3 regions of the Virgibacillus salarius genome follow, and region 2 is predicted to be linked to each of the others. Evidence: riboswitches for the same ligand, from Rfam matches in the RefSeq annotation. Region 2 holds a riboswitch; each other region holds the start of a gene.
What was found. A riboswitch is a leader RNA that binds a small molecule or an ion and turns the genes downstream of it on or off. The one in region 2 is predicted to bind thiamine pyrophosphate.

Region 1 (3,283 bases), on a different contig from region 2:
ATGTCTTATTGTTATCGTTATTGTTCTAGCAGCTGGGATTTCTGCTGCGACAGGAATTCATAAAGGAATCCAAATTTTAAGCAGCTATAATATTATTCTCGCAGTTTGTTTAATGGTTGCTGTGATTATTCTAGGTCCAGCATTATTTATTTTTGATTCCTATTTGCAATCATTTGGATTATATGTCCAAGACTTCCTAACCTTAAACACCTTCCGTGGAGATGGAGCTTGGCTTGGCTTATGGACCGTTTTTTTCTTTGCTTGGTTCATTGGCTATGGTCCAATGATGGCGATGTTTGTTAGTCGTATTTCTCGTGGTCGCACAATTCGAGAGCTTGTAACTGCTGTTGCGGTAATTGCACCTGTGGTAACGACGTTCTGGTTTACAGTTGTTGGTGGCACAGGGATTTTTGCTGAAATGAATAACCCTGGTGCCGTATCTGAAGCTTTAAATAGTGCTGGACCTCCAGCAGCTATGATTGCTATCGCAGAACAATTGCCACTTGGTACGATTATCGGTTTCTTCTTTTTAGTAGCAACTATTGTGTTTGTATTAACGACAACCGATTCGATGTCATTAACCATCTCGATGGCGATTACAGGTAATGGAGACCCATCGAAATTCCTGCGTGTGTTCTGGGCAATTCTTATGGGACTTGTCGCAACTGTACTCATCACTATTGGCGAGGATAGTGTTGGATCGCTACAATCCTTTATTGTGGTGACGGCTGTTCCTGTATCGTTACTCATGTTAACCACATTTTGGACCGCGCCACGCGCAACTCGTGAACTTGCAAAAGAACAAAAGATTGATGAAGTTAAACGCTATACCAAATAAAAGAGATGTTAAGGGGCTGGCTCATTAGGTCAGCTCTTTTGTTAGTAGAGAATGGCAAAAAAATAGAAAATTGTTCATTTTTGGTAGACGAATAGTCCAAAATCATGTATTTTATAGACAAATGCATATTGAATAATTAAATTACGCTTCACTAGGGGTGCCTTTACGTAATGGCTGAGATCTATGTGTGACATGGAGACCCTTTGAACCTGAACTGGAGTAAGAACCAGCGGAGGAAAGTGACAGGAGTAGTGTGTATCAGCGACATATACCTTTTTTAGGATATCGTTATAGATTCATGCCACTTTTCCTTTGCTGGAAAAGTGGCATTTTTTTGTAGAAAAGGAGAGGAAGTGATGAAACTAATTGCGGTGACTACCGGTGAACAGGAGGAGAAATACCTTATCCAGACAATAGCGAGTATTATTCCCTATCTTGATGCTGTCATTCTACGAGAAAAACAAATGACCGAGCAGGACTATTCTTTGTTCATTCAACGTGTGCTTGCACAAGGAGTTCCGGAAGAAAAACTAATTATTCATGGCCATACAACACTACCTGGTGAAACGAATGTGAAGACACTTCACCTTTCAGAAAAGCGAATACAAGAGGTACACGATCTCCGAAAACAATCCCCCGGTTTACAAGTAGGGGTATCGACGCACTCCAACGAAGTAGCTAAGAGAGCGGAGCAGCTAGGTGCTACGTATATTTTGTATGGTCATGTCTTTTCGACAGCGAGCAAGAAAGGGGTGAAACCAAAAGGAGTAGAGAAATTAGCAGCAGTTGCAAAAGAGGTGAGCATTCCCGTTTATGCAATCGGTGGAATCACAAGCGCAAAGGTAACGGATATTTATCAAGCGAAGGCAAGTGGGATTGCTGTAATGTCAGGTGTTTTTAGTCAAAATAATCCACTGCAGGCAGTGCAATCGTTTCGAAAGGAGGTGAATCGATATGAAGAGACACGTTGATGTAGTGGTTATAGGTGGAGGCGTTATTGGGCAATCCATTGCTTACTATTTAAGTAAAAGTAGGGTTGTAACGACGGTAATTGAACAAGGTAGAAGTGGAAGAAAAGCTACACAAGCTGCTGCGGGCATGCTTGGTGTACACACAGAAAATGATCAGGAAGGTACGTATTATCAATTTTGCCAAGCAAGTAGAAATATGTATGCATCTCTAAGCAAAGAACTATTTTCGTTATCAGGGATTGATATTCAGCTTTCCACCAACGGTATGCTCGAGATAGCTACGAATGAAGAACAGAAGCAAAGACTGCGAGCAAAACAAAATGCATTTGAAGGCTTAGAATGGTTGGATGCGGAAGGGATTAGGCAACGAACATCAGCTTTATCCCAGGCAGTAGGGGGATTATATATGCGGCGAGATGGACATGTAGAACCATTGAAAGTGTGTGAAGCTTTTAAACAGGCATCTTTATCAATGGGAGGTCAGTTGATCGAGAATTGTCAAGTTGGAGAAATAGTCCATGACCATGATGTTTTTCATATTCAAATCGATAACGATGTTATCTCAGCTGATCATGTTGTTGTAGCGGCAGGTGTAAAAAGTGGGAGGTGGTTTGAAGCGACAGGATTAATGAATCCAATGGTCCCAACAAAAGGAGAATGCTTTGCCATAAAGCCAAGCATTCAATCTATTCAGCAGACGTTATTCTTTCACAATCTGTATTTGGTACCAAAACGAGACGGACGCTATATTATTGGTGCAACTAGCTATCATGATGATAGCAATAGTTATACGTCAACAGGTGGCATTTTTGAATTAATGAATCACTTATTGAAGTTGTTCCCATCGTTTAAGCAGGAAGAACTGCATAGCTGTTGGACTGGTGTTCGTCCGGGCACCAAAGATGGTAAGCCAATTATTGGAGAACATCCTGAGATTCCCCATTTGTATTTTGCAACCGGACATTATCGAAATGGTATTCTTCTTGCTCCTGCTACAGGGAAACTAGTTAGTGATATGGTCTTAAAGCGTTATGTACCATCATCGATCCAGCGTCTTTTTACACCAAATCGTTTCAGGAAAGGGGGGATCACATATGCAGATACACGTGAACGGACGTCAGGTGGAGGTAGCTAAGGATTCAATTATTGGCGAGTTACTAAAAAGCTTTAACATTCAAGCGAAACTCGCGATAGTCGAACAGAATCAACAAATTATTAATAAAACAGTGTATGACGAAACAATATTAACTAATGGGGATACTATTGAAATTGTTCATTTTGTAGGAGGAGGATAAGTCATGTTAACAATTGGCGAAAAATCATTTCATTCCCGACTGATGCTAGGTACTGGAAAGTACCCGACATTTCAAAGTCAAAAGAAGGCGGTGATAGCATCCAAAACAGAAATATTAACCTTTGCCGTCAGGAGAATGAACATATTTGATGAAAACGAGCCGAATCTGTTAGAAGAATT
Region 2 (3,283 bases):
GGCTTTCGTTTACAAACATATAAGCATAGAAATTGGAATGAAGTTTTGCAAGAACCATTGGCTTTGAACCGTATGAGAAAAGAAACATTAGATGCGATGTGGACTGCAATAAAAAAATATAAGCATCCCTTTGTAGAGTATCTTATGAACAAGGCCAAACTACTTGGACTTAACAAACTAAGTATTTATGATGTTGGAGCACCAGTAAACAAAGTGGTTAAGACTTCGTCGTTTGAAGAAGGGGCTGACTTTATTGTCGAACATTTTAATCAGTTTAGTCCCCAAATGGCTGATTTTGCGAAAATGGCCTTTGAAAATAGGTGGATTGAGGCTGAGGATCGTCCAAATAAGCGTCCGGGAGGATTTTGTACAAGTTTCCCTGATAGTAAGCAAACACGCATTTTTATGACTTATTCAGGTACTTCATCTAATATTGCAACGTTAGCTCATGAGTTAGGGCATGCTTATCATCAACATGTAATGAATGATGTAAATGGACTTAATCAACGGTATGCAATGAATGTTGCTGAAACAGCGTCAACATTTGCTGAAATGGTTGTTGCAGATGCGTCGGTAAAAAGCGCACGTTCGATTGCGGAAAAGAAAAGTTTATTAGAGGATAAGATTCAGCGGAGCATTGCTTTTTTTATGAATATACATTCCCGTTTTATCTTTGAAAGGCGTTTTTATGAAGAAAGGAAACAAGGATTAGTGCCAGTGAAAAGATTAAACGATTTGATGATAGAAGCACAGAAAGAGGCATATTGTGATGCATTATCGGAGTATGATCCTAATTTTTGGGCATCTAAATTACATTTTCACATAACAAGGGTGCCATTTTACAATTTCCCTTATACATTTGGTTATCTTTTCAGTCTAGGTATCTATGCAAAAGCACAAGAAAACGAAGATAGTTTTGAAGATGCATATATTTCGCTTTTAAGGGATACTGGTCGCATGAACGTAGAGGATCTTGCTAAAAAACATTTGGATACAGATTTAACTAAGCCTGAATTCTGGGAAGCTGCTATTCAATTATGTGTCAATGATGTTGACGAATATCTTTCGTTGTAACGCTGTTGTGTTTTTACGATATGTCATGTACAATACTTGTAGTAAATAGGCAGTGAAAAGTAGTTTCTTATTTATTCCACATGTAACTGATAGTAAGAACCCCACTTCAAGGAATAAAGTGAAACCATTATTGGTAAGTGGGGGAATCGACTGCCGGTAAATGTCTGATTAGTTTATCTCTCAATCAGAGGTATAAACAAAAACCCCCACTGATTGAAGTTTCACTAAACAGTAAGACAAAAGAAGCAAATATAAGTTAGAAGCCTACAGGGGGAGCCAATTGGCTGAGAGTGAACATAACTGTTCTTACCCTTTGAACCTGTTAGTTAGTACTAGCGTAGGGATGGTGGCTTTTTTGATGGACAGAAAAGTAATGTGAGCAGATTCCCCATCAGGAAGTCTTCCCCTTGGCATTGCTTTTTTTGTATGGATAAGTTACTTAACTGCATAAAAAAGGGGAGGAGAAAGATATGAGGCGCACATTATTTTTAGTAGAAGTAGCCATTTTTGCAGCTTTTGCATTTTTATTGGATTTTATACCATTTTTATCATTTAAGGTTTGGGCTCAAGGTGGCTCCATATCCTTTGCGATGATACCGATTTTTATTGTCGCATTTCGCTGGGGGGTCAAGGGCGGTTTATTAGCTGGATTGCTGTTGGGAGGATTACAATTATTATTTGGGCCAACAGTCTTCGTACCCCTACAAGGGTTCTTAGATTATATTGTTGCGTTTACCGTATTAGGTTTTGCAGGAATTTTTGCAAAACCTGTCCAAGCAGCAGTTAAAGAAGGAAAAACGAAAACAAGCCTATATTATATTGCTGTAGGCGTGTTTTTAGGATCAGCTTTACGCTTTTTAGCCCATTTCACTGGAGGGATTGTATTCTTTGGTGAATTTGCGCCAGAAGGTCAGCCTGTATGGTTATACTCGTTGCTATATAACGGGTCGTACATGTTACCTGGCTTTATATTAAGTACGGTTCTTGTGTTCTTTTTATTTCAAAAACAACCACGTACACTATTACGTATGTCCGCTTAATCTAGGAGTTTTCCTCATAATAAATATACGAAGATTAGTGGGTAGTTATTGACTCGAGGATTTTGCCCACTATTTTCTATTTAGTAGTTTAGAGTTATAGTGAGAGGTGAAATCAAGCTTAATCAATTGCGGCAATTATTATCGAGACTGATAAAATGATTATTCAGAGTAAGAAATATTTTGTTTTTTCCCAAGCTCTTTATTATCTTTATTTCATAACAAAAGCGCATTAGAAACGTAGCGACTGGAGCTAGTCAGCTCGTAGGGCGGGCGATTGTGAAGTCACATCGTTTCTGGGCGCTGGAGCTGGACGCGGCTCAACACGCCCCTATTTATCCAAATGGGTAAATTTTATATTTTCTTCCTAGACTATGAGAAAAGCTGCTTCACCCAATTAGAATTGGTGAAACAGCATTGATAACTTGCCTATCATAAGCAAGTTATCTTTTTCTTACTGACAGATTAAAACGTTTAATTATGAAAAACTACTGTATAGTAGAGATTTATGCTTTTATTGTAAATACCTATTAACTTCCTCATGGTTAGTTACAATCAAGAGTACTTTTCCTTCATCCATATCTTCCTCATAGTTTTCAGCTTCTGCTTGAGAGAATCCTATTTCGGTTAATTTCGTTCTTAGTTCATCACCTTGTGTACTAAAAAGATTACCAACGGCATGTCCAATATCCATTTCCCTTATTCCTATGGTATTCGCATCCGCACCATCAGCTATTCGGTTTGTTCGATCATCATCATGGGATAAAACATACACATCTTCTTTATGAATACCTTTATCCTTTAGTATTTGAATAGCTTCCTTTAATTGCTGATCATTTGTATATTCTTTTATAAATGGTTTCATTAAAATTACCTCCTTATCAATCTTTCATTATTATCATACCCAACGCTAGAAGAACTAAACATGTACGAATTGCATAGGCTATAGCACATCCATTGGAGAGGAAGAGGTTGGCGTGGAGCTTTCAATATCCCATATTTTATATGGTTTGTTTACCTTACTAATTATAGGCACAATGGTCATGCGGAAGGGGATCGTATTACCAACGTTATTTGGTACATTTATTATTGCGTGGGTTTATAAAGGTAGTCTAATTGCTGGATTTACCGCAATATTTCATGCAAATCTTGTAGCAGCACAAGAACTATTT
Region 3 (3,283 bases), on a different contig from region 2:
TTTATGCAAATGGGTCTCTATATAATGACACCAATGAGTGGGAAGCCATCCAAAATGGGAATGTTGAAATGATTGCCCCGGCAACAGCTAAGGTAAGTGAGCTATTTCCCAAATGGGGTATCCTTGATCTCCCCTATGCATTCCCTACACACGAGGCAGTAACGGAAGCATATGAGGGTAAAATAGGGAAAACATTGCTTGCAAACCTTCATAATACAAACGTGAAGGGCTTGACTTTTTGGTATAACGGTTATAAACAGCTTACGAATCAAGTACACGTTATCAAACTACCAGATGATGTAAACCGACTCCATTTCCGTATTATGCCTAGTCCTGTTATTAAGGAACAATTTAATCAAGTACATGCTAGCACAAGTAGCTTACCATTTAATAAAACTTATCAAAACTTGGAAGTACATTTTATTGATGGACAGGAAAATACGATTTCTAATATTTACTCTAAAAAATTCTATGAGCATCAACCGTTTGTAACTATGAGCAATCACGGTTATCTCGGATACGGTGTTTTTATTAATAAGCCTTTTTGGGAATCATTATCTGAATATAATCAATCAGCCATTCAAGCTGCCTTAAGTGAAGCAACGGATTGGGGGAAACGTCACGCGATTGAGATGAATGATCATTATACACGTGAATTAAGAAAAAAAGATGTTGTTACTATTCACTTTCTTACAACAAGAGAAAGAGAGCAATGGAAGAATGCATGGAAAGCTGTATACGATCAGATGACTACGATTATTGGCAACGAGTTAATGGACGAGGTACATCGGATACAGAATAAGTATAATTCTAGAGAATGATAACTGCTCACTATTCTCTTATACACCCAACATTTTAGCTTATTACTCTTTTGATTACATTGTTCATGTACTTCATTGCAATGTGAGGTATCAAGTCAAAAAGTCTAGCAGTTCTATAAGTTGCTTTATTTCACAGTATATCACTTATCGTATTTACAAAAAGCACTAATTGAACTATTCTATTAGTAGAATATATAAATACATAAAAACTGCATATCTATTTTAAATTGCACTAGGGGAGCTATGTACATGGCTGAGAAGAGACTACTCTGACCCTTATAACCCGATCTAGATAATACTAGCGTGGGGAAGTGCAGTCGTTCATATATCATTTTATAGGCATAGCCTACATATATTTTTGAAGACTGCATTCCCAAAGAATGCAGTCTTTTTTATTTATGTATAACTTCACTGACATGACTATTTATTAGGAGGAAAATGATATGAACGAACAAGCATTGAACTGTATTAATAGTCGGATTGCTGGTTGCTCTTTTGCCATCTATCCAATGACAGATCAATTTGTAGATGTAATTACAACTTCACTGAAAAACGTAGATACATCTAAGGTTTGGATTAAAACAACAGATGTAGAAACCTGTGTACGTGGCAAGATCACACATGTTTTTGATGTAACCAAGGCACTTTTTTTGCATGCGGCCAGCACAGGACACCATGTCGTGTTTAGTGCCACCTACTCCATCGGCTGTCCGGGAGACTCCGATGAGGATGTATATCTATCAACGGACGACCATCGATTAAATTTAAATACAAATAACCTTCAGCAAGAAGTTGCCGGCAAATTTTCCCTTTATCCGTTGGGTGGAGGAAATTATATGAACATCATTTATAACCAAATTGAGGAATTGAAGCTCCATGGGGTTAAGGTTAGCTCTATCCACTATGCTACAAGGCTAGACGGGGATGGAAAACTTATATTCGATGGACTTGAACGTGTTTTTACAAATTTAGAAAGTAGTTATTCATCACATCTAGTTATGACAACCACCATATCTGCAAATAGCCCATCTAAAAAGGGGGAGATACTTTGAATAATTGGAAGCTAAAGGAAATAATTGTTATGTCTATTCTTTCCGTAGTCTTCGGTATCGTTTATTTAGCATTTTTACCTATTGGAAAAATTCTCGTGTCGTTCATGGGACCCATAGGATATGACTTTATATTTGGTATTTGGTTTATTGTATCCATTATTGCGGCTTATATCATTCGTAAACCCGGAGCTGCATTTTTGTCAGAAACAATTGCTGCAACGGTAGAAATGCTCCTCGGTAATGCTATGGGACCAATCATTATTATTACGGGTATTATACAGGGTCTTGGCGCAGAAGCTGCCTTTGCTCTAACAAAATGGAAACGCTATTCACTTTGGGTATTAATGTTAGCCGGTGTTGGAGCAGCTATATTTAGTTTTGTTTGGGGATATTTTAGATCAGGCTATACTGCCTTAAGTACTCCATACATATTAGGTATGTTATGTATAAGAATGATTAGTGGGGCAATCATTTCAGGTTTGCTCGGAAAAGCAATTAGTGATTCACTCGCGAAAACAGGCGTACTATCTAGTTTTGCGCTTGGTAAACAAATCAGAAAGGAACGTTCCGCATCATGATCAACGTATCTAATCTTTCACTCTGGTTTCATGAAGATAATGATAAACCAATCATCTCTAATCTGAGCTTTCAGTTAGACAGAGGGGAAACCATGCTACTACTTGGACCAAGTGGTAGCGGAAAAAGTACGTTAACACACTGTTTAAATGGTATATACCCGCGTGAATTAGACGGTAAAATGACAGGTGATGTTACCATATTCGGTCAATCTATACACGATGCACATCCCGGTACAATTAGCAAACAAGTTGGCGTCGTATTCCAAGATCCAGAAAGCCAATTTTGTATGTTAACGGTAGAAGATGAAATTGCCTTTGGCCTAGAGAATATTTGTACACCGCCGCTTGAAATATCTAGAAAAATAGACGAAGTATTACAAATGGTTGACTTAATAGATGACAAGCACTCTGTCATTTCATCCCTTTCTGGAGGACAAAAACAAAAATTAGCATTAGCCTGTGTGCTAGCACTAGAACCAGAGATACTTATCTTGGATGAACCGACCGCCAATTTAGATCCACAAGCGACTCAAGAATTTATCAAGACTATTCAAACCATTAAACAGAAAAAATCAATGGGAATAATCGTTATCGAACATCAATTGGAAGGCTGGGTATCTTTTATCGACCGTTCTTTCATATTATCTAAGGACGGAAAATGTATGTATGATGGCCCACTAGCACGGATCATTTCGGATAATAAAGAAAGCGTGCTAGAAGAGGGGATTTGCCTGCCAAAAATAACAAAACTTGTACTTACAGCAGCCGAACAAAACAAAGCTGCTTATATCAGTCCACCGTTAACAATCAAGGATACCCCATCATTAGTTAC

Region 1: linked by a shared signal. The riboswitch ahead of ABDZ84_RS06750 (thiamine phosphate synthase) and the one ahead of thiT (energy-coupled thiamine transporter ThiT) in region 2 are both predicted to bind thiamine pyrophosphate.
Region 3: linked by a shared signal. The riboswitch ahead of ABDZ84_RS17405 (YkoF family thiamine/hydroxymethylpyrimidine-binding protein) and the one ahead of thiT (energy-coupled thiamine transporter ThiT) in region 2 are both predicted to bind thiamine pyrophosphate.

Annotation. Positions count from the first base shown of each region.
Region 1 covers NZ_BAAACY010000045.1:8,028-11,310, forward strand. Annotated here, with positions in the region: gene ABDZ84_RS06745 (BCCT family transporter) at 1-838, shown strand, start outside; TPP riboswitch at 982-1,093, shown strand; gene ABDZ84_RS06750 (thiamine phosphate synthase) at 1,195-1,809, shown strand; gene thiO (glycine oxidase ThiO) at 1,793-2,944, shown strand; gene thiS (sulfur carrier protein ThiS) at 2,904-3,104, shown strand; gene ABDZ84_RS06765 (thiazole synthase) at 3,108-3,283, shown strand, end outside.
Region 2 covers NZ_BAAACY010000023.1:6,568-9,850, forward strand. Annotated here, with positions in the region: gene ABDZ84_RS04290 (M3 family oligoendopeptidase) at 1-1,074, shown strand, start outside; TPP riboswitch at 1,334-1,435, shown strand; gene thiT (energy-coupled thiamine transporter ThiT) at 1,545-2,114, shown strand; gene ABDZ84_RS04300 (YflT domain-containing protein) at 2,626-2,976, opposite strand; gene ABDZ84_RS04305 (hypothetical protein) at 3,089-3,283, shown strand, end outside.
Region 3 covers NZ_BAAACY010000143.1:3,385-6,667, reverse strand. Annotated here, with positions in the region: gene ABDZ84_RS17410 (DctP family TRAP transporter solute-binding subunit) at 1-821, shown strand, start outside; TPP riboswitch at 1,046-1,148, shown strand; gene ABDZ84_RS17405 (YkoF family thiamine/hydroxymethylpyrimidine-binding protein) at 1,265-1,873, shown strand; gene ABDZ84_RS17400 (ECF transporter S component) at 1,870-2,451, shown strand; gene ABDZ84_RS17395 (ABC transporter ATP-binding protein) at 2,448-3,283, shown strand, end outside.